2 linked regions of the Victivallis sp. Marseille-Q1083 genome follow. Each later gene encodes a partner of the first gene's protein in a complex. Links are inferred from orthologs where the notes say so. Each region holds a gene or a part of one and is shown in the gene's direction. Other genes may lie near its edges. The genes, in order: dnaG and dnaB.

Region 1 (11,969 bases):
GGCGATCTGCTGCTGGGCGAAAACGTCATCATCGTCGGCAATCCCTACGGATTGGGCAGCAGCATCGCCTGCGGAGTGCTGAGCGCCATCGGCCGCAAATTGACTTATCGCAATAAAATCGTCTTCAGCGATGTCCTGCAGACCGACGCGACCATCCACCCCGGCAACTCCGGCGGCCCGCTGATCAACATCAACGGAGAAATGATCGGCATCAACACTTCGATTTTGAAAGGAACGCAGGGCATCAGTTTCGCCATCCCGCTGCAACGGGTTCAGAACGTGCTGGGCAAATGGCTGATTCCGGAGCGGTTTCGCGATGTTTCGCTGGGAATCGTTCCCGGTGTCCGGCGGCTGCCGGACGGCTCGTTGAGTTTCTACCTGCAGGAAGTCCTGCCGGATTCCCCGGCCGCCCGGGCCGGCTTGAAGACCGACATGATCCTCAAGAGCGTCAACGGCCAGCCGGTCGATAACTTGATCAACCTGTCACGCATGTTGTGGAAAGTGCAGCCGGATACGGTGATCTCGCTGGAAACCGACACCGGCAAATATCAGCTCAGGGCGGTCGAACTGGAAGCGGGCGACTGGCAGAAAGCGGCGGAACTCAAGCTGGGCATCGGACTGCAGATCCTGAACGCCGATCTGGCCCAGGCGCTGAATTATCCGTTTCGCGGCGGTTTGCTGATCAGCAATCTTTCACCCGGCGTCGGAACGAATGCGGAACGCGGCGATCTGCTGCTGCAACTGGGTGATATCTCCATCAATACGCCGGAAGACCTGATTCGGGTATTGCGCAATTATCGTTACGGCCAGGAAGTTCCGGCGGGGCTGCTGCAAGTGTCGCAACAGGACGGCCGTTATTTTCTCAGTAAGAAAAATACCGTATTCAAGGTGAATTGAAAATGATGTCGACCGGGAAACTCGTTTGGTTGTGGCTGCTGCTCGGCAGCGTTCTGTTGGCCGGGTGCTCCGAGTCAGAGAAAAATCCGGCCGGTAAAATTCAAGTCTTTACCGGTGTGGCGCCGGTCGGTTATCTGGCGCAGCGCATCGGCGGGGAGCGGGTCGAAGCTAGAACGCTGATCCCGCCCGGCCGCAGCGCCCATGAATATTCGCCGTCTCCGACTGAAATCAAAGCGCTGCAGCACGTTGACCTCTACTTTAAAATCGGCCTGCCGCTGGAAAAGGCGGTATTGGACAAAGCGCTGTCCGGCGACACCAGCCGCATTTGCGACATCACCGGCGAAGTGACCAAACTTTCCCTGGCGGAAACCGAAGGCGGCCATCACCATGATGACGCGGAAGTTTCGTTGCCCGGGGAGGAAGACTTGTTCGACCAGCATATCTGGCTGTCGATCGACAATTGCCGGGCGATGGCCCGGGCGATGGCGGCGCGCTATGAACAGTTCGATCCGGACCACGCTGATCTTTACCGGCAAAATCTGGCCGCACTCGACGCAGACCTCCAGGACGCTAAAAAAATCCTGGCCGAGCAGCTGGCACCGTTTGCCGGCCGGACCTTTCTGGTCTATCATCCGGCTTACGGCTATTTCGCCCACGAATTCCAGCTGCGCCAGAAAGCGATCGAATACGACGGGAAACCGCCGACCGCCAAACAGTTGAGCGAATTGAAAAAGGAACAGGCCCTGAGCGGCGCAGGCATTTTATTCAGCCAGCCGCAAACCAATTCCACCCTGGTCGACAATGTGGCCGCGGCTTTGCAGTGCAAAGTGGTGGTTCTCGATCCGCTGGCGGAAAATATATTGGACAATTTCCATCAACTGGCGCTGGCGTTTGCGGAAGAATTCCAGAAAGAATCGCACGATGAGTGAACCGGTTGTCGAACTCCACGCGGTAAATTTTGCTTATCCGGACGGGCCGCAAGTGTTGCAGGAAGTCAATCTGTCCGTAAAAAAGGGCGATGCCGGCTGCATCATCGGGCCGAACGGCGGCGGCAAAAGCACGTTGCTGGCGCTGCTGCTCGGAGTTTTGCAGCCGGATCGGGGGACAATCCGTATTTTCGGCGAAACGCCGGAAAAGGCCCGCCAGCGCATCGGTTATGTCCCGCAGCGGTTTCAGCTCGACGACGCTTTTCCGGTGACGGCACAGGAAGTGGTGATGATGGGACAATGGAGTTGCCGCACGCTGGGATTTCCCGCTTCCGGCCAGCGCCGGAAAGCACGGCTGCTGCTGGAAGAAATGGAATTGGCCGACGTGGCGGATAAAAATTTTTCGGCCCTGTCCGGCGGTCAGCGGCAGCGGATTCTGATCGCCAGGGCATTGGCGGTCGATCCGGAATTGCTGCTACTCGACGAACCGACCGCCAATGTCGATCCGGCGGTGCAACGCCAATTCTACAGGCTGCTCACCCGGCTCCGCCGCCGCCTGACCATCCTGGTGGTTTCCCATGACCTCGGCTGGGTTTCCAGTTGCTTCGACTACGCCATCTGTGTCAACCGGCAGGTGAAAATCCATCCGGTCAGTGAAGTTTCCGGTGCCAACCTGGCCAGCGTGTTCGGTTACGACATCAAAGTCGTCGAACACGGCGAACATTGTACCGGTTGTGAACCGGCGGAGGTCAAATGATGCTGGAATTATGGCAGGACCTTTGCGATCCGGCGGCGCCGTTTTTGCGTTATGCCCTGCTGGCCGGTTTGATCGGCAGCGTGGCATTCGGCGTGGTCGGCACCTTCGTCGTCACCCGGCGGATCGTTTCGCTGGCCGGCGCAATTGCCCATTCGGTGCTCGGCGGCGTCGGCGCGGCGCTCTATCTCAGCAACGTCTGCTCCTGGAGCTGGTGTACCCCGACCCTGGGAGCGCTGCTCGCCGCCCTGATTTCGGCGGTCCTGATCTGGTATGTCAGCACCTTTGCCCGCCAGCGGGAGGATGCCGTCATCGGCGCGATCTGGGCGCTCGGTATGGCGCTCGGTTTGCTGTTCATGGCCAAGACGCCGGGCTATGTCGACTTGCAGGGGTACCTGTTCGGCAATATCCTGCTGTTGTCCGGACGGGAGTTGTGGCTGATGAGTGTGCTGGATATCGTCGTCGTCACGCCGGCATTGCTTTTTTATGCGCAGTTGCTGGCCGTCTGTTTTGACGGGGCATTTGCCGAACTGCGGGGAATCAAGGTCAAATTGATCAACTTGCTGCTGCTGTTGATGACCGCGCTGACCATCGTGCTGATGGTCAACGTCGTCGGCATTCTGCTGGTCATCGCCTTGCTGTCGCTGCCGGCGGCAACCGTCGGCCAGTATGCCAGGCACTGGTTTTCGATGATGTGTGCCGCCATCGGGCTGAACATGCTGGTGACCACCGGCGGGTTGCTGGTCAGCTATCAATGGAATTTACCGAGCGGTCCGGCCATCGTCCTGCTGGCCGGCGCCATTTATTTGGCCGCCCTGCTGCACGGGGCCTGGCGGAAACGCCGCAAATCCGGCAAGAGAATATCAATATATCTGGCTTGAAGCCGAAAGGAGATGGCAATGGAATCCGGTTTTTACGCAATGGTAGTGGCAGGGGTTTTTCTGTTGGCGATCGCCTGTATTTCCTCCATTATTTTTCGAAAATTGAAAATTCCCTACACCATCGGCCTGGTCGCCATCGGCATTCTGCTTTCCTGGTTTTTCTCCGAATGTCCGCAATTCGCCGGCCTGCAGCGGCTGCGTTTGAATTACGATCTGATTATGTATGTGCTGTTGCCGGCATTGATTTTCGACGCTTCCGTCAATATGGACACCAAATTGCTGCGCAAAAACCTGACGCCGACCTTGGCGCTGGCCGCTCCCGGCCTGGTGATCGCCACCGTGATTACCGGTTTGCTCGTTTACTGGCTGACGCCGCTGAATCTGGCCGGATCCATGCTGTTCGGCGCCCTGATCTCCGCCACCGATCCGGTCGCTGTCATCTCGCTGTTCGAACTGGTCGGCGCCCCCAAGCGGCTGCGGATCCTCGTCGATGGAGAAAGCCTGTTCAACGACGCGACGGCCATCGTCATGTTCAACATCGTCAAGGGCATCATCGTCTCCGGGGTCGCGCTCAACCTGATGACGGTCTGGAATGGCACCCTCGATTTCGTCATCGTTTTCGTCGGCGGTCTGCTGATCGGCGCCGCCATCGGTTACATCATGATGCTGGTCATCTATCTCGCCAAAGACGACCCGTTGCTGGAAGTCGGCATGTCGACCATCGTCGCTTATGCCGCCTTTCTCGTCGCCGACAAGGGGTTCGGCGTCTCCGGCGTCATGTCGGTGATGGGGGCCGGCATGGTCATCAGCTATTTCGGGTCCAGCCGCTTTACGCCGGAAGTCAAATCCTATATGAAGCAATTCTGGTCGTTCATGTCCTTTGTCGCCAACAGCCTGATCTTTCTGCTGCTGGGCTTCACCGAGGATTTGATCCTGCTGAGCAATTCCATCGGCAAGGTGATCCTGCCGATTCTGGCGGCGGTTCTGGCCATTCAGGTTGCCAGGCTCGTCGTCGTATTCGGACTCTGCCCCCTGCTCGGCAAGCTGAAAAATGCCGAAAAAATCAGCCTGCCGTATCAATTGGTGATGTTCTGGGGCGGGTTGCGCGGCGCCGTGCCGCTGGCATTGGTATTCAGCCTGTCGCCGGATATGCCGGGCCGCACCCTGATCGTCCAGATCACTCTGGGCGTCGTGCTGTTCACCCTGCTCGTCCAGGGTACGACGATCAAATCGATGTTGTGCTTTTTCAAACTGGACAAACCGGATGGTTTTCTGCTGTTCTCCAAATGGTACGCGCTTTTGACCGCCCGGAAGGCCGGTTTGCAACGGCTGGAATTCATGAAAACGGCCGGCCGTTTCGACCGTTCCATCGTCGAAAAAATCGAAGCGGAATGCGGCCGCAACCTCGAACTGCAGACCGAAGAACTGCAGGAACTGAATCAAATGGCGACCAGAACGGCGGCGGTTTCGCAATTGATCTGGACCCGCGCGTTCAGTGCCGAGCGGGAAACCTATGAAGTGCTGTTCAACAACAAATTTCTCAGCGAAGATGTTTTCCGCAAGTTGGATTTTCAGCTCGGACAGTTGCTGGAATCGGTTTACTGGTCGCAACGGCCGCCCGAAAAATTGATCCGTCAACCGCTGGAAATCCGGATACGCAAAAAATTCTTCCGCTTCATCAGCCGTTTCTCCTGGAGCAGAAAATATTTTGCCGCTTACTGCGGCAAAGCGTTGAGCGAAGACGTTCTGATGCTGCTGACGCTGCAATTCGGGGGCCAGGAGGCGATGCGCGCGGTGGAAAACCTGGCCGGCATGGAATTTCTGGAAGCGACGGAACAACCTTTGCAGAACTGCCGCAATTACTATCAAAACCGCCAGCGGGAAGTGGAAAAAACGTTGCGGGAGCTTTATGAACAAAATCGGACCCGGATGCCGGAAATCGAAGCGGCATTGGCCCGGCAGAGCTTCTACGCCGCCGAGCAATACCAGCTCGAAGAGCTTCAGGAGAGCGGCGAAATTCCGGAACCGGTCGCCGGGGAATTGCTGGCGGTATTGAAAGAGCGTTGCGATGCGGAACGCCGCCGGATCAATCAACTCTGTATCACCCAGCAGTGAGACGGCGGAATTTCGCGATTTTTTTCCGCTTCGTCGATTGCAAAGTGAGGCATGGGACTTTAGATTATGGTTCCTCAATGCTTGCGTAGGTTGGTAAAGGTAAAAAATGTTCGAGCTGATCAAAAAAACTGTCATTTTATGGATCGCGGCAATCGCCTTCTGCGGGCTCAACGGCTGCGGCGGCAAGGAAACCGTTCCGGAACTGCTGGACAAAGCCTATGCCAGCGCCGTCAATCAGCAGTGGCAGCAGTCGCTGGATTATGCCACCCAGGCGGTAAAACTGGATCCGAAAAATGTTTCGGCGCTGATGATGCAGGCGCTGGCCTGTCTGCGGAACGGACAGGATGACGCGGCGCTGGAAGCGGCCCGGCGGGCGGCGGAACTGGATCCGAAAAATTTCACCGCCCAATACCTGTTGGGACGGCTGTATGCGAAACGGTCCGGTGCCGGGCAGGATGCCGCATTGGAGCCATTGCGCCGAGCGCTGACCCTGCGGCCGAGAGATCAAAACACGTTGTTGCTGCTGATTCAGATCTCCGGCCGCCTGAACCAGAACAGCACCTATACTTTTTACCGGTTGCTCACCGCCAATCAGGCCAACCGGCCGGAAATTGCCAATCAGATCGGAATTTATTTTGCCACCCGTCAAAAACTGGCGGAAGCGGCCAAATATTTCGTGGACGCCTACAATGCGGCACCGGACAATCCGCAGATCGTCTTGAATTTCGCGTTGTTCGCCGATTACTACGCCAACCAGCCGCAACAGGCGATCCCCCGTTATCAGCGATATCTTGAGCTGGTGGCCAGGAATCAGGAGATGGCGGCCAAACGGGCGATGGTGGAAGCGCGGCTCAGACAATTGTCGCGGCCGAATTGATGGGGATACGCCGATGAATCGCGCCATTCCGGACGATATCATTGAGGAAATCCGCGCCCGTTGCGATATCGTCGATATCATCAATGTCTTCGTGCCGCTGCGAAAAGCCGGTTCCGGCAGTTGGAAAGGGCTGTGTCCGTTTCACCAGGAACGGACGCCGTCGTTCACCGTCAATCAGAGCCGCCAGCATTTTCACTGCTTCGGCTGCGGCAAAGGCGGCGATGTTTTCCGTTTTATCATGGAATGGGAAAAGGTGGATTTTCCCAATGCCATTCACCTTCTGGCCGCCCGTTGCGGCGTCGTTATTCCGGAACCGCAGGACCACGGCGTTTCCGCCGGACAGGCCAAGCAGCGCACCGATCAGCGGGAACGGCTCTACCGGATCAATCAGGCTTTTGCCGAATTTTATATGCGGGAATTGCGGCAACATCCGGAATCGGCAGTGGCACGGTATTTCGTCACCCGCGCCATTCCGCCGGAAATTGCCGACCGTTTTCAAATCGGCGCGGCGCCGGACAGTTGGGATGCATCGCTGCGTTACGGCCAGGCACTCGGCTTCAGCCGCGACGAACTGGTCGAAGCGGGGATCGCGCTGGTCAACGAAGAGAGCGGCCGGGTTTATGACCGCTTCCGCAACCGTCTGGTCTTTGCGATCTGGAATGAGCAAGGCAAAGTGGTCGGCTTCAGTGCCCGTACCGTCGAGGCGGATGCCGGCGGCGCCAAATACGTCAACAGTCCGGAAACGCCGGTTTTCAAAAAAAGCCAACTGCTGTACGCTTTGCCGCTGGCCAGGCAGGCAATCCGCGACCGCAATTTCATCATTCTCTGCGAAGGTCAGCTTGACGTCATCGCGGTGCACCGCGCCGGTTATCCCTGCGCGGTGGCGCCACAGGGCACCGCTTTCACCGAGGACCAGGCGCGAATCATCAAACGTTACACCGGCCGCGTTTATTTGGCCTTCGATATGGATTCCGCCGGCCGGAAAGCGATTCTCCGGGCGCTGGAATTGCTGTTGCCGCTGGATTTCGAAGTGAAAATGATTCGCTGGCCGGGCGGCAAAGACCCGGATGAGTTATATCGCAGGAACGGACCGGAAGCGATTGCCGCCGCTGTGGAACAGCCGGCCGATCTGCTGGATTTCCTCTATGAATATCTGACCGGAGAATTCGATTTAAGCACACCATTCGGCAAAAGCCGGGCTTTGGACCGGGGATTGGAAATACTGATGAAGCTGAACAATCCGGTCGCCCGGGAGGGTTATATTGAAAGTTTGAGCGACCGGCTCGGCCTGCGCAGCGATACGGTATTCGCCCAATTGAATCAGTTGCGCAAGCGCAGCCGTTCCCGGCAGCCGGAACCGGAACTGCCGCCGGAACCCCTTCAACCGACCGAACCGGCACTGCCGCGGGAAGTCCGGCATGCGGAAGAGACGCTGCTGCAGCTGGCCTTGAACGACGCGGCCTTCGCCCGCTCGCTGGCGGAAGCACTGCCGACCGAATTGTTGGCGGAAAACCTTACCGGACAGGCGCTGAATGAAGTCATCGCCCTGGCGCTGAACGATGAATTCGATCAGGTTCTTCTCCATCTGGCGCGATTCGCCGATGATCATCCGAACGGCGAATTGAGCCGGATTCTGGTAGAGAGCTGCGATTGGGAGCAGAAGCTGCAATCCAAAGCCGGCGCCGACTGCATCGCCACGTTACGGCGTTATCACCGCCAGCGTCAACAGCAAACCCTGTTGGCCCGCCTGAAAGCCGCGCAAACCGCAGAGGAAAAACGTGAACTGCTGGAGGCGATGCAGAAGCTGACGGCCGGTTGAATCCGAATTCCTTCTGCCGTTCAATCCGTTGCCGGCGCTTCCTTCAGGGGAACACCGGCCGGCCAGCGGCCCTGCCGCGCCGTCAAATACGCCGCAATCGCCTCCCGAACCAACGGAGCCGGCGCCGCCGGGTCGTGGCACGCTCCAGCAGCGTCCCGCAGCAGCGGCAGTAAACCGCCGGCGCCGGCGGCAAAATAACTGGTCACCGCCAGGGAGACCGGTTCCCGATCCGGCGGCAGGTTCTCTTCTCCGCTGATCGCTGCCGTATAATACCGCCGTTGCGCCGTCATCTCCGCCAGTTCGTGCTTCAGTGACGTCACCTGGGTCCGTGAAAGATTCAAAACGACAATCCGGTCCTGAAACGGGTAGTACTCATACAAATCGCGCGGCGACCATTGGCGGGCAATGGCCGTGACATTGCCATAATAGCCGTAGATCGCCAGATCGGTGCCGCCGGCCGAACGCATCGCTTCGGCCGCCAGCTGGGCCATCTGCAATTCCGGATTTTTAGCCGATGGCGGCGAAACGTCCCACTCCGCCTCGTTCTCCGAACCTTGCAACCGGGCCCCGGACGACTGCTCCGGCGCAATTTCGACGATCCGGGAAACAATCCGGCCAACTTGCCGGGTCTGCCGATCGAACTCCAATTGAACGACGGCCAGTTGGGCGGCATGGCTGCCGCTCTGAACGAACCAACTGCCATACATCGCTACCCCCGGAACAATCTGATGGGTGTGTCCGGCCAGCACCAGGTCGATTCCCGGGAATTGCCGCAGCAAGTCCCGGCAGCCGAACGGACGGCCATATTCGCCGAAATGACAGGCGGCGATGATGATTTCCGCTCCGCCGGCTGCGGCTTCCCGCAACGCCTGCGCCGCGGCAGTAAAAGTATCCAGAATTTCCAATTGTCGCTGCGGCTGCCACAAACGGTCGGCAATGGCCGGTTCCGTCAAACCGATCACCGCAATTTTCACGCCGGAGCGTTCCAGCCAGGCCACCGGGCACCCCGGCCAACCGGCCAGCTTCAAATTGGCGGCCGGCATTTGGCCGCGGAATTCCGCCGCCCGCTGCCGAAAATTGTCAATGCCGAACTCAAAATCGTGATTGCCGGGCACCCAGACATCGTATTGCAATTCATTGAGGATTGCCACCATCGCGGCGCCGCCGTCCTGTGCCGCTTCGTAACTGCCCTGCAATGTGTCGCCGCAATCGATCAACAGACACGCTTCCGGCGCAACCTTTTTCCGCCATTGCCGGATCTCTCCGGCCAACTGCCGCCAGCCGGGCGACAGCGCGCCGTGGGTATCGCTGGTATTCAGAATCGTGAGCGTGACGGAATCCGCCGTCGCCGCACAGCTCAACAGGATCAGAAACAGCCGGAAAACCCCGCACCACCATCCCATTCTCACACTTTCCATCGTTTTCCATTACCATTACTGCCAAATCGTTGTTTTTAAAGTCGAAAAATACAATTTTTTTGCGATATGATCTTGAAAAATCCCCGAATCAGACCATATTAAATGATCATTTGCAAACAGTCAGTTTGATTAGAACATAAAACCATCATCGAGGTGAAAACATGTCACAACATCCGAGTCTCCGCGTCGGCGGCACGATCCGCAAGAAGCGCAATGTTATGAAACGTTATGAGCGCATCGATCTGCTGCGTGCCGAGAAACGCATTCCGGAAGACAAAGTTCTGGGTCTGCCGAAAACCAAGCCGCTGGATTGAGCGGTAAGAACGCGCAATTCACATTGTCAAATCGCAGAAGACGGAACCGGCAGACGGCGCCGTCTTTTCTTTTTTATCGGGAAATGTCATGGGAGTCTTTGACCGATTGACGCCGGATCTGGTGGTAAGCTGTGCCGAACAGGCGCTCGGAATGCCATTCGGCGGCCTGACGATTCCGTTGCCCAGCTACATCAATCGGGTTTACGAAATCGAAAACAGTGAACATCGGCGTTTCGTCATCAAATTTTACCGGCCAGGACGCTGGCCGGCAGCAGCCATTCAGGAAGAACATCGCTTCGTGCTGGCTTGCGAAGCGGCGGATATTCCGGTCATCGCACCGTTGCGCCTCCAGACGACCGGAACGCTGGGGTGCTGTGACAATCTCTTTTCTTTTGCAATCTTCCCCAAACGCTCCGGACGGCCGTTGGAAATCAGAGAGCCGGAGGATTGGCGGCGGCTCGGCATGCTGCTGGCCAGAATGCATTTATCCGGCGATACTTTGACGATTCGCCATCGTACGGTCTTCACGCCGGACCGGGCAACGCGCCAGGCGATTGAAAATTTATTGAACGGAGATTTCATCAGCAGCCGGCCGCTCCGGGAGAACTTTCACCGTACTGCCTTCCGGCTGCTGGACCGGCTGCTGGACGCCTTCGAAAGGGTGGAGTTGACAGTTTTGCACGGCGACTGCCATTGCGGCAATATTCTGGACCGACCGGACGAAGGCATGATGTTGATCGATTTCGACGATATGCTGATCGGGCCGGCGGTACAGGATTTGTGGCTGTTGCTGCCGGATTATGCCCCGCGTTGCCAGGAAGAATTGGAACTGCTGCTGGAAGGGTATGAAATGCTGCGTGACTTCGACCGGCGAACCTTAAAGCTGATCGAACCCTTGCGGGCAATGCGAATGCTCTATTTCCTGGATTGGTGCAGCCGGCAAATCGGCGATTACCAATTCCAGCGGCTCTATCCGGACTGGGGCAGCGACAACTTCTGGCGGCGGGAAATCGGCGACCTGAATCAGCAATTGCAAATCATCCAGGAAACACTCTGATCCGCCTGCCCCAGCCGGCCTCCTGAAACGCCGGCCGTCTTCCGGCCGGCAGTTCACTTGAGGATGCCGGCTTCCGCCGCCGTGACGAACCGTTCGATATTCTCCCGCAGTTTTTCCCATTCGGCACGAATGTGTGCCGCCTCCTCGGCAGTCACACTGTTGTCGCGCAATGCATCGGCAATCGCCTGAGTCACCTGGCTGAAATTTCGCAATGCCTGCGGAATCGCATCGATTTTCATCGTCCTGATCTGAGCGGCATTCAATTCCAGCGGGGTAGTGCGGATGAAACGGCCGCCATTCCTGACGCAAAGCCACTGCAGCGGCAATTCGGAACGGCTGGCCTGCGTCAGACGGGCAATTTGTTCGAGTGGATTGACCCGGTGTGATTCCGATTTCCAATTGGACAAACCGCTGCCATTCCGGTAACCGAGTTTTCCGGCGACCGACCGCACGGAATTATCCGGCTGTTCTTTGATTTCGTCCAACAGCCGGGCAATCACTTCACCGGCTTTCAATTTCTTCAATTCCTTCGCCATACCGCGCCCCCCGCTTATTGCTTTCGTTTCAAACTTTATATCTGCTTTTCATAAAAATCAACTGGCCGGCCGTATTTGTCCCCCATTTTACATTATTGTCGAATTCATGTCTCCGCCGCCGGAAATTTTGACCATTTTTGTCAAACGGCTCCGTTGTTTTCATTCACATAACCAATTAATTTTCAACAAATAATAAAATATCTCATTATTTGGCATGCCTTTTGCTAATTTGAACAATGTTTTTTCGGAACTCAAAAAAACGAAAGGGATCGCCATGAAATTGATCATCGCTTATATCAAGCCGGAAAAGGTCAATGCAGTCAAGCGGGAACTCTACAACCGCGATATCTTCAAAATCTCCATCACCAACGCGCT
Region 2 (11,856 bases), on another replicon or contig:
AAAATTCCAGACGGAAAAAGGCAAAATTCTGCCGCGCCGGATTACCGGAACCTGTCTGAACCACCAGAAGATGCTCAGCATGGCGATCAAGCGGGCCAGAATCATCAGCCTGGTTTATTAATCTGAAGGAGAATTTTGGTCATGGCTAACGTAAGACTTATTTTGCTCGAAGATGTCGAGAACCTCGGTCTGGCCGGCGCGGAAGTGTCGGTGGCGCCGGGTTATGCCCGCAACTATCTGCTGCCGCGCGGCCTGGCTGCCAAAGCCACCGCCGGCACGCTGCGCCTGCTGGCGGCCCGTCAGGAAAAGATCCAGCAGCGCCGCCAGGAAGAGCTGGCCGCCGCCCAGGCGCTGGCCGCCAAACTGGCCGAGGTGGAGCTTTCCATCGCGGCGCAGGCTTCCGAAGACGATCAGTTGTTCGGTTCGGTAGGCGCCCGCGCCATCGCCGAAAAATTGGCGGAGAGCGGTTATGAAGTGGAACATCAGAAAATCAAATTGGATGAGCCGATCAAGCAGCTCGGCAGTTATGATGTCGAAATCAAATTGCATCATGACGTCAATGCCACCGTCAAAGTCTGGGTTGTCCGTGCCTGATTATGCCGGATGACAGAAGACCATTCGCAGGCGCGGCGACACCCGGTGTCGTCGCCGGCGACCGTCCCCAGCCGCACAATCTCGATGCGGAGCGGGCGGTGTTGGCGGCGATGCTGCGCGAGCCGCGTCCGTGCGTGGATATGGCGATCGAACATCTCGGCTCCGCCGAGGTGTTCTATTCGCATATTCACCGGGAAATTTTTCAGGCGATCTGGGATCTGCACAACGCCGGCGAGCTGCAGATTGATTTGATCAGCGTCGCCCACCACCTTCACAAGCTCAACCGGCTCGAAGACATCGGCGGTGAAGTGTTCCTGGCGGAACTCTATCACTGCATCGCGACGACCGCCAATCTGGAAAGCTGGTGTTCCATCGTCCGGGAGCTGGCGGTATTGCGCAAAATGATCGCGGTCTGTTCCGAGGCGCTGGTCAAATGTTACGACGCCGATTCCGATGCGAAAACCGTCGTCGAAGAGATCGAAACGGATATTTTCAAAGTACGCAACCAGAATACCCGCAGCGACATCGTGCCGATCAAGGACGGCATCGTCGAGACCTTCCGGCGCATTCAGCAGATTATCAACCATGAAGTCGAAGTCGGCATTCCGACCGGCTACCCGGACCTGGACCGGATGACGGCCGGATTGAAGCCGGGGGAGATGTTCGTGCTGGCGGCGCGCCCGTCGATCGGCAAAACGTCGATGGCGCTGAATATTATCCGCAATGTCGCGCTGCAGGGCAACCGGCAGCGGCCGATCGCGTTCTTCAGCCTGGAAATGACCGCCGACCAGATTGCCCGGCGGCTGCTGTGCACGGAAGCGAAAATTTCCGAAAGCTGTTTCTACGACCATTCGTTCCGCAGCGATGAACTGCCGAAATTGACCCAGGCGGTCAGCGTTTTCCGGAAGGCCAAGATTTTCATCGATCCGACCGGCGGCCTGACCATCGCCGAATTGCGGGCCAAAGCGCGGCGGCTTTATTACAACGAGAAAATCGAGTTGATCGTCATCGACTATCTGCAGTTGATGAAAGCGGACGGCCGGATCGACAGCCGCCAGCAGGAAGTCGCCGAAATTTCCAGCGGCATCAAACAATTGGCCAAAGAATTGAATCTGCCGATCCTGGTACTGGCGCAGTTGAACCGGGAAGTGGAAAAAACCGCCGGCGCCTCGAGCCGCCCGAAACTGAGCCATCTGCGCGAATCCGGGGCGATCGAGCAGGATGCCGATATCGTTTCCTTCCTGCACCGCGACCGCGACGAGGCGAAAATCGTCACGCCGGAGTCGTTGCGCGACGGGTTGGAAGCCGAATTGATCGTCGAAAAGAACCGTAACGGACAGACCGGCTATGTCAAGCTGCGTTTCTTCCCGCAACGAATGGAATTTTGCAGTGAGAGCCGTTTCAGCGATGCTGATCGTCCGGCTCACGTCGAATAAGGAAAGGGCCTGTTTTTGTGAAGCAACTGAATAAGTGGCAGCTGGCGTTGGTGATGGCCTTCGGGTTGGGATCTTCGGCCTGGGCCGAACAGATTGCCGAAGTGAAAATTGAGCAACAGGGCAAACATCCGCAGAAGGAAGAGCTGCTGTTGTACAATATTCAGCAGCGTGCCGGGACGGAATATGACCCGGCCATCGTCCGGGAGGATATCGCCCGGCTGTCGAAGAGCGGTTATTTTTCCGATGTGGTGTTCGAGACGCAGGAACTGCCGGACGGACGGCTGGTGCTGGTGTTCAAAGTCCAGCTCAATCCGGAAGTGTCGGAAGTGATCTTCGAAGGCAACCAGAAATTCAAGACCGCCGAGTTGCGCAATCTGGTCGCCATTCAGCCGGGAACGTTGCTGAACAACCGCCAGTTGGAGGAAGGCACCCGGAAGCTGCGGGAATTTTACCGCGACAAAGGCTACAACGAAGCGCGGATCATTCCGCTGGTGAAGAAAACCGGCGAGCAGGAAGTCTCCGTCACCTTTCACATCGAGGAGCATTTGCGCCTGAAGGTCAACGACGTCGAATTCGACGGCGCCACCGCCGTCGATGCGTCGGACATGCGCGGCGCCATCGCCAACCGGCACAGTTATTTCAGCTGGATCTCCATCCTGGGCTGGGGGCTGTTCGATTCCGGCGAACTGGAACTGGACAAGGCGCGGCTGCGCGACTTGTACTGGAATCACGGCTATCTCGACTTCAAGGTCGAGGACATTACCGTGACGCCGACCGCGGACGATCCGGAATACGTCGATATCAATTTCAAAATTTTCGAAGGGGAACCCTACCGGGTCAGCAGCGTGGAACTGGTCGGCAATCAGGTGCTGCCGACCGACGAGCTGTTGGCGCTGATCAAGCTCAAGCCGGATCAGGTTTTCGATTATGCGCTGGAAACGGCCGCCTGCGAGGCGATTACCAAAGAATACGAAACGCACGGCTATGCCGATGTCAGTTGCCGGGCGGAACGCCAGGCCGATTTCACGAACCATACCGTCAAGGTGATTTTCGATATCAACGAAGGCCGGAAATACACGGTCAACAAGGTGGTGATTTCCGGCAATACACTGACCCAGGAGAAGGTGATCCGCCGCGAGCTGGTGATCCACGACGGCGACCTGCTCGACCCGAACCGGGTGGAAGCCAGCAAATCGCGCCTGATGGGGATGGGTTATTTCGACGAAGTCAAGGCGGTGACCGCCAACGCCGACAAAGTCGGTGAGCGCGATGTCCATTTCGAGGTGAAGGAGAAGGACTTCTACAGTTTTAAAATCGGCGCCGGGTATTCCGACTTCAACAGTCTGGCCGGTATGGTGGAGTTGTCCAACATCAACATGGACATCACCAAACCGAGCAACTATTTCCTCGGCGGCGGCCAGCGGATGCGCCTGCAGGCGATCGGCGGCCTTGAACGCAGTATGGTCAACCTCGATTTCACCGAACCGTGGCTGTTCGATCTGCCGCTGCGCTTCGATTTCTCGGCCTATGTCAACCAGATTCTTTACGACAACTGGCAGGAGGACCGCATCGGCGGCCGCATGGCGCTGACCCGTCGGTTTTTCGATGATTTCACCAGCGCGACGCTCGGTTATAAATTCGAACGGGTCGACGTCAAGGATATGAGCCGCGGTTTGTCGCAGGAATTGCGCGACCTGCAGACGCACGACTGGGTCAGCCAAGTATCGCTGCTGCTGAACCGCGATACCCGCGACAGCCTGATGGAGCCGACCAGCGGTTACCAGGTCAGCTTCCTGTCGGCGGCGGCGCTGAAAATTCTGGCCTCGTCGCACAATTTCTACCGTTTGGAAGGCCAGGGAAGTTATTATTATTCCTTCCTCGACAAAGCGCTGATCTGGCACATCGGCGGCAAGATCGGCGTCATTGACGATTTCGACGGCGACAATACGGTGCCGTTGTACGAACGCTATTTCCTCGGCGGCGGCGATACGCTGCGCGGCTTCCCCTACCGGGAAGTGTCGCCGGTCGACAAGGACGACCACAATGTCGGCGGTTCGTCGATGCTGTTGCTGACCACTGAAATAAGTCATCCGATCTGGCAGTTCATCCGCGGCGCGGCGTTCGTCGACGCCGGCAGCGTCTGGAGCAATCCCTACAGTTTCGGCATCGGCAATTTCAATGTCGGCGTCGGTTACGGCCTGCGCATCAAGGTGCCTTATCTGAATGCGCCGGTGAAGCTCGATCTGGCTTATCCGGTGTTGAACAATGTTGACGGTTTGTCGAGCAAACTCAGATTTCATTTCAACATGGGCTTCACCTGGAATCCGAGATAACCTCGGTTTGCCGGGCTGATTCCTGAGGGAGAATGCCATGAAAAAGCGGATTTCGATTCGGCTGGCCGCCGCCGGACTATTGTTGCTGGCAACCGGCTGCGAAAGCGACAGCGACTGGATGTACACGCTGACCACTTCGAAACAGGAGCGCTTGATCGAACTGGCCCGTCACGGCAGCAGTCCGGCGCAGACGGAACTCGGCCAGCAGGCATTGCTCGGCTATGGCGAAGGGGGCGTCGATTATCAGGCGGCGACCGATTATTTCCGGGAAGCGGCGCTGGGCAACCACCCGGCGGCGATTTACTATCAGGCGGTAATGCTGGAAAACGGCTGGGGCACGCCGTTGCCGGACCGGCAGCGGGCCGACAAGCTCTACGAGGTGGTCATACCGCAGTTGAGTGAATATGCCCGCCAAAAGAATTTGACTTCGCTCTACCTGCTCGGCGATGCCTGCGAACATGGCCGCGGTTTGAAAGAGGACCTGCCGCGGGCGGTGGAACTGTACCGCTTCTGCGTGGAGGAAAATTTTGTCCCGGCAAAGATGAAACTGGGACTTTTGTACCTGGAAGGCCGCGGCGTCGAGCGGGATTTGGCCAAAGCGGCCGAACTGCTGCTGCCGGCGGCGGAAGCCGGTTATGCGGAGGCGGAATACGCGCTGTCCCGGGTTTACCGGGAACAGGGCAAGACGACCCCGGCAGTCAACTGGCTGGAACGGGCGATGAAAAAGAAATATCCGCCGGCAATTTTCGCCGCCTACGAACACTTGAAGGACACAGCGGATGAAAGCCGGCGGACGCGGGCGGAACAGTTGTTGAAATTGGCGGCCGACTTGAATTATCCGCCCGCCCTGTTGGAAATTTATGCCAGCCAGCCGGGAGAACAGCGCACGCCGGAGGCAATCGCTTATCTGACGCGGGCGGCCGAGCGGGGCATTCTGCCGGCGATGCTCGCCCTGGCGGATGATTACAAGAACGCGATTACGCCGAATCCGGTTCAGGCGATGGTGCTGGCGCAGATGGCGCTTCGCCGAGAGCCGGAAAATACGGAAGCACAAGCCCTGCTGGACAGGCTGGACCAGGATTCCGCGCTGTACTATCCGGTACGTTTCACCTGGGATGACCGCCTGCTGCCGGAAAATCTGGCGATGGGCGAATCCGGCGTCAACCGGTTCATCGACGGCTGGAAACACGACATCGCCGGCAGCGACCAATTGTTTGCCGAGGCGGTCCGGGAATTTCCGTTGTCCTTTTATCTGGCCAACGATTACCTGCGGCTGCTGGAGGAAAAGATGCCGGCGGCCTGGCTGGAAGTTTATTTCACCGGCATTGCCGCCGAACAGGAGCAACCCGGCTTCTGGCTGGCTTACAGCCTGGCGGCCGGTCTGGCCGGACAGGGCGGCTGTCAAGCCTACGGCGCGGCCGAATTGCGGAAACGGGCCGAACGGCTGCCGGATGAAGATGTGAAAAAGCAGGAGCTGTTGACCCTGGCCCGGCTGTTGAAGGCCAATGCGCTGATGCTGTCCGGGCAGCCGGACGAGGCTTACGGCGAACTGCTGTTAGGCGGCGCGCCGACTGTTGATGACGAGGGAAAATTGATCTGCTTCATCAACCGTTTCTGCCGGCCGTTGCTGTTGAACAAAGAAAAATTCAGCGCCGCGGTCGGACTGCCGGTTGATTTGCTCGGCGAATACGCGCTGCCGTTTCGCCGGGAATTCTACGACCTGGAACATCGGCAGCGGATTCTCAAGCCGGAACAGCCGCCGGAACCGGATTTGGCGCCGGCGCCATAATTCCGGCCGCCGCCGATATCCCGGTTTTATACGCGGACTTTTCGACGGTCCGGCCTACTGCAAGCCGGCGCCGGCGCTGGAGGTCCGCTCAATTCTGCATCACCGGCCGCGGCGTCCAATTGCGCGCCCTGGCTTCCGGCACCTTTTTGTTCGGTTTCAGTTTGTAGCATTGCTCTCCGAGCAGCGAAGTAAGGCGTTCCAGCAGTTCGAAGCAGACGCGCACCGTGAACGCCCTCACCTCGACGAAAACCACCCGCTCCTGCGGTTCCGGACAACTGACGCAAAGGATCACCCGCGTTTCGCCGCGATACTCCAAACAGAGCGCTTTCAAATGATCCAGCAAGGCGGCGTCGGTGTTCTTTTCGTACAGATAAAGCAGCAACTCTTCGGTATACAATTCAGGCGCCTGCTGCATCGTCACGACATTCTCGATAATCAGCCGCGGTTTTTCGCTTTCATCCCGCCGGCTGCTCAACGCTTCGATGAAAATCGGCATCTCCGGCGTCAGTTCGATGCCGGATTGCTCCAGTCGTTCGATACCGCGCTCATAGATCATGCATTCCGCGCTGTGGTCGAGGTCTTCCAGCGTCAAAACCATGAACGGTTTGTTGTTGTTCTTGCTGTATTTCTTCTGCACGCTCTTGATCATACCGCCGATCCGCACGCCGACGTTGTCGCCCAACTGGTCGAGGTTGCGCAGTTTCAACGTCGACATCGTGTTGATCAACTCCGCATAGCGCGCCAACGGGTGACCGGTCACATAAAATCCGAGCAATTCCTTTTCGCTTTTCAAAATCTCGTCCGGATCAAACTCCGGAATATCCGGCACCGGAATCGTGCAGATTTCCGCCTTGTCGCCGTCGTCGAGCAGGTCGAACAGCGACCCCTGCCCGCTCTGGCGGTCCTTGATCCGGCCGGCCGCATAACTCATCGTCGGTTCGGCGATCGCCAGAATCTGCGACCGGCGCAGACCGAGCGAATCGAACGCTCCCGCCCGGGTCAGATGTTCGATCATCCGGGAGTTCAGCGCATCGCCGCAGCGTTCGCAAAAATCGGTGAAATCCTTGAAAGCGCCTTCGCTCTCGCGCGCCTCGATAATCCGGCCGGCCGCCGCCTCGCCGACCCCTTTGATCGCCCCGAGCCCGAAAACGATCGAACCGTTGGAAACGCCGAAGCTGATATCGCTGGCGTTGACGTCCGGCGGCAGCACTTTGATGTGCATCTCCCGGCAGGCGTTGATCAGGAACGCGATCTCTTCGGCGTTGTCCAGCTCGCTGGTGAGCATAGCCGCCATGAATTCCACCGGATAATTGGCTTTCAGGTAAGCGGTCCGATAAGCGACGATCGCGTAAGCGGCGCTGTGCGATTTATTGAAGCCGTAGCCGGCAAACATCTCGATTTTATCCCAGATCGCATTGGCCACCGCTTCGTTGATGCCGCTGTGTTCGGCGCAGCCGGCGACGAATTTTGCTTTCTGCTGCGCCAGCACGTCGGCCTTCTTCTTGCCGATCGCCCGCCGCAGGATATCGGCGCCGCCCAGCGAAAATCCGGCCAGCACCTGCACCACCTGCATAATCTGCTCCTGATAGAGCATGATGCCGTAGGTTTCCTTCAGCAACGGCTCCATCTTCGGATTTTCGTAGACGATCTCCTCATCGCCGCGTTTGCGGGCGATGAATTGCGGGATGAACTGCATCGGCCCCGGCCGGTAGATCGCCAGCAACGCGATGATATGCTCGATGGTCTCCACGCCGAACTGGCGGCAGAGATTCTGCATGCCGGTGGATTCCAACTGGAACACCGCGACGGTGTCGCCCCGGTTCAGCAACTCGTAGGTTTTCGGATCGTCGAGCGGAATATTGGAGATATCCAGATGAAAGCCGCGCGATTTCCTGATCAGGTTGACCGCATTGTGAATGATGGTCAGCGTCCGCAGGCCGAGGAAGTCCATCTTCAGCAAACCGAGCTCTTCACAGGGCACGCTCGGAAATTCGGTGATGATTTCATTTTTGGCGCCGCGCGCCAGCGGCACCAAATTGTCCAGCCGCTGGTCGCCGATAATCACGCCGGCGGCGTGGATGCCCAACTGCCGGTTGATCCCTTCGAGCACCTCGGCATAGCTGAAAATTTCCTTGACCCAATCCTCTTTCTCGATGAGTTCGTTGAGCTCCTTGGACTCCTTGCGGGCCTTGGCCAGCGTCATCTTCGGATCAGCCGGAATCAATTTGGTGATCCGGTCGCCATGTTCGAAATCATGTCCGAGCACCCGGGCGACATCCTTGATCACCGCCTTGGCTTTCAAGGTGCCGTAGGTGCAGATCTGCGCCACGCTGTCATGACCGTATTTGTTGCGCACATAATCGATCACTTCGCCGCGGCGCTGTTCGCAGAAGTCGATGTCGAAGTCCGGCGGGCTGACGCGCTCCGGGTTCAGGAAACGCTCGAACAGCAGATTGAACCGCAGCGGCTCGATATCGGTGATGCCGGTCGCATACGCCACCAGGCTGCCGGCGCCGCTGCCGCGGCCGGGTCCGACCGGGATGTCCTGCGATTTCGCATACCGGATGAAGTCGCTGACCACCAGAAAGTAAGAGCAGTATTTCGAGCCGTCGATGATATTGAGTTCATAATCCATCCGTTCAACGACGGTCTTCTGGAAATCGGTCAGGTTCTCCGAACGCGGATCGAATCCGTAACGCTGTTTGATGCCTTCGATACAGAAGTTGCGCAGGTATTCCTTCTCGGAAACGGCCGGATCGGGAATATTGAACACCGGATAATGGTTGACGTGCGGCGCATATTTGAACTCGATTTCGCAGCGTTCGGCGACGGCCCGCGTGTTGGTGATCGCTTCCGGCAACTCTTTGAACAGCGCCATCATCTCCTCCGGACTCTTGAAATAGAACTCCGGCGCCGAAAAACGGAAATGCTTCGGATCGTCCAGTTTCGCCTGCGTCTGGATGCAGAGCATGATCTCATGCGCCTTGGCGTGCTCTTTTTTCAGATAATGAACGTCGTTGGTCGCCACCAGCGGCAGGTCGAGTTTCCTGCTGAATTCCACCAGCGCACGGTTGACCTTGCGCTCCTCCGGCATGCCGTGATCCATCAATTCAAGGTAAAAATTGTCCCGTCCCATGATCTCGCAATATTCGCCGATCAGCCGCTCGGCTTCGGCCATATCGTCATTCAGGACCGCCGACGGCACCTCGCCGCCGATGCAGGCGGACAGGGCGATCAGCCCTTCGTGGTACTGCTGCAAAATCTCCTTGTCGATCCGCGGCTTGTAATACATGCCGTTGATATAAGCCTCACTCAGCAGCTTGCACAAGCTGTGATAACCGTCCATATTTTTGGCCAGCAGCACCAGGTGATAGCCGCGGATGCGCGGATTGGACGGATTGCGGTCGAACCGGGTCGTCGGCGAAACATAGGCTTCGCAGCCGATGATCGGTTTCAGGCCGGCCTTGGTGAAATTCTGGTACATATCCTGGGTGCCGCCCATATAGCCGTGGTCGGTCATCGCCACCGCCGGCATGTCGTAGAGCTTCGCCTGCTCGATCAGGCCCTTGACCGTACAGGCGCCGTCCAGCAGGCTGTAATGGGTATGCAGATGCAGATGAACAAAATCCGATGCCATGTCAATTTCCTCCCGCGCTCAAAAATCGTCATCCAGCACGGACATTTCGTCCTCGACGAATTCCAACGCCCTGGCAAACGCCTTCGCCCGGTGGCTGATCTTATTTTTCAACTCCGCCGGCATTTCGGCAAAAGTCTGCGTATAGCCGTCCGGCACGAAAATCGGATCGTAACCGAAACCGTTCGCGCCGCGCGGCGCCTCGATGATCGACCCTTCGACCACGCCCTCAAACGTCTCGATCACTTCGCCGTTGGCGGCGATGGCGATGGCGCAGACGAAACGGGCCTTCCGGTTGGTCTGGCCCGCCAGCTTCTGCAAGACTTTGGCAATTCGCTCCGCCTCGGTCGGCGCATATCGGGCGGAATAAATCCCCGGTTCGCCGTTCAGCGCGTCGACGACCAGTCCGGAATCGTCGGCAAAAGCCGGCACGTCGCAATAAATACAGGCGCTCAACGCCTTTTTGGCGGCATTCTCCCGGAACGTCGCGCCATCCTCCTCCACTTCCGGAAAATTCGGATAATCGGCCAGCGATTTCAGCTCCACTTTCTGATCGGCAAGCAACTCGCGATACTCTTCGACTTTGTGCAAGTTGGCGGTCGCCGCGACAATGTAGGCCATTCTTCGGATCCTTTCTTTACAAAGATTTCAATTCATCTTATATTATAGGCCGAAGGTCCGACAATTCAACCGTTCCGGAAGGTTTTATCATGGATTTTAACCGCATCGAAGCTCTGCTGGCAGCCTGGCAAGGCGGCACCTTTTTCGTCGGCTTTTCCGGCGGCGCCGACAGTTGCGCGCTGCTGCTGCTGGCCGCCCGTTTCGCCGCGCCTTACCGGATTGCAGTCGTCGCCGTCCACTGCGAACACGGCATCCGCGGCACGGCCAGTCTGGCCGACGCCGAATACTGCCGCCAATTCGCCGCCCGGCGCGGCATCCCCTTCCGGCTGCTGCCGCTACAGGTTCCGGCCAACCGGCGCGGCGGCGAAAGTTTGGAGGCGGCCGCCAGGCGGCTGCGGCTGGAAGCATTCCGGTCTCTATTGGCCGGCCGGCAGCAAGCGGCGCTGCTGCTCGGACATCACGCCGACGACGCGGTGGAAAACCTTTTTCTGCGGCTGCTGCGCGGCGGCAACGTCTCTTCTCTGACCAATTTGCGGCCGTTCCGCGTCGTCGGCGGCATCCCGATCCTGCGGCCGCTGCTGCATATTTCCCGCCGGGAAATCGAACAATTCCTGCTCCAGAACGGCATCACCGACTGGCGGCGGGACGAGACCAACGCCGCAAGCGTTTTTCTGCGAAATTACTGGCGGCTGAAAGTGCTGCCGGCTCTTTACCGCCGATTTCCGCCGGCCCGGCGCGGTTTCCAGCGGGCGTTGGAAGCGTTGGAATGCGACGCAATCTACCTGGAAGAACGCGCCGCCGAGGCCTACCGGGAAATCGCCGGCGAAGCGGCAACACCGCTGGCTTTCTGGCAGCAACTGCATCCGGCCCTGCGCGGCAGAGTGCTGCGCCTTTTTCTGTCCGCCCGGCTTCACCGCGACTTCATCCCGCCGGCCGCGTTGCTGCAGCGGCTGTCGACGTCATTGGCCCAGCCGGCGCCCTGTACCATCCCGCTCAACGGACAAGTCCGCCTGCGGCTGGCTTACGGCCAACTGACGGTGGAAACACCGCCGGCCGGAATGCCGCCGGAAACCATCGTCTGGTCCTGGCGGCAAGTCCGGCAAATCTCCTGGCACAACTGCCGTTTCGAAGTGCAATTGCTGACCGCAACGCCCCCGCTGCCGCTCCCGCCGGACCAGGCGCTGTTCGACGCGGCGCGATTGCCGGACCAACTGCTGCTGACGACGCGCCGGCCGGGCGACCGGCTCACCGATTTCAACGGCCGGCGGCTCAAAGTCAAAAAGCTGCTGATCGACGCCAAAATTCCCCACGCGAAGCGGGACGGCCTGCCGCTGTTGCGGACCGAACGGGAAATTATCTGGCTTCCCGGCCTCCGGCACAGCAATTTTGCCGGCACCGATGCTTCGACCCGGCTTTTCGCGCTGTTCCGGTATTTTTGAAAAAACATTC

Evidence for each region.
Region 2: the proteins of dnaG (region 1) and dnaB are in contact, whole or in part, in a crystal structure (PDB 2R6A), measured with the Geobacillus stearothermophilus proteins. The link is inferred for Victivallis sp. Marseille-Q1083 from one-to-one orthologs. Residues at the interface, in WP_049624496.1 of Geobacillus stearothermophilus: Lys456, Leu457, Leu458, Pro459, Ala460, Asn463, Ala464, Leu467, Leu535, Leu536, Ile537, Ala538, Gln544, Glu545, Asp548, Tyr549, His552; in WP_033016901.1 of Geobacillus stearothermophilus: Ser13, Glu15, Ala16, Gln18, Glu91, Leu92, Asp94, Ala95, Val96, Pro97, Thr98, Ala99, Ala100, Asn101, Tyr104, Tyr105, Ile108.

The regions. Positions count from the first base shown.
Region 1 is NZ_CAHJXL010000002.1:864,207-876,175, reverse strand. The notes cover bases 5,949-8,866. They hold dnaG (DNA primase), read left to right. Parts: upstream 5,949-6,463; coding sequence 6,464-8,269; downstream 8,270-8,866. Other genes in these bases: HWX74_RS19575 (bifunctional UDP-sugar hydrolase/5'-nucleotidase), read right to left, coding at 8,290-8,866; HWX74_RS19585 (tetratricopeptide repeat protein), read left to right, coding at 5,949-6,450. In the rest of the region: HWX74_RS19610 (trypsin-like peptidase domain-containing protein), read left to right, coding at 1-897; HWX74_RS19605 (metal ABC transporter solute-binding protein, Zn/Mn family), read left to right, coding at 900-1,826; HWX74_RS19600 (metal ABC transporter ATP-binding protein), read left to right, coding at 1,819-2,580; HWX74_RS19595 (metal ABC transporter permease), read left to right, coding at 2,577-3,458; HWX74_RS19590 (sodium:proton antiporter), read left to right, coding at 3,477-5,573; more of HWX74_RS19585, read left to right, coding at 5,680-5,948; more of HWX74_RS19575, read right to left, coding at 8,867-9,687; HWX74_RS19570 (small basic protein), read left to right, coding at 9,849-10,001; HWX74_RS19565 (serine/threonine protein kinase), read left to right, coding at 10,090-11,058; HWX74_RS19560 (hypothetical protein), read right to left, coding at 11,112-11,594; HWX74_RS19555 (P-II family nitrogen regulator), read left to right, coding at 11,869-11,969. UniProt on the Escherichia coli protein: RNA polymerase that catalyzes the synthesis of short RNA molecules used as primers for DNA polymerase during DNA replication.
Region 2 is NZ_CAHJXL010000001.1:2,252,124-2,263,979, reverse strand. What follows is about bases 9-2,813. They hold dnaB (replicative DNA helicase), read left to right. Parts: upstream 9-596; coding sequence 597-2,030; downstream 2,031-2,813. Other genes in these bases: bamA (outer membrane protein assembly factor BamA), read left to right, coding at 2,048-2,813; rplI (50S ribosomal protein L9), read left to right, coding at 142-594; rpsR (30S ribosomal protein S18), read left to right, coding at 9-121. Also shown: more of rpsR, read left to right, coding at 1-8; more of bamA, read left to right, coding at 2,814-4,363; HWX74_RS09190 (tetratricopeptide repeat protein), read left to right, coding at 4,401-6,152; dnaE (DNA polymerase III subunit alpha), read right to left, coding at 6,241-9,789; rdgB (RdgB/HAM1 family non-canonical purine NTP pyrophosphatase), read right to left, coding at 9,808-10,407; tRNA lysidine(34) synthetase TilS, read left to right, coding at 10,497-11,846. UniProt on the Escherichia coli protein: The main replicative DNA helicase, it participates in initiation and elongation during chromosome replication. Travels ahead of the DNA replisome, separating dsDNA into templates for DNA synthesis.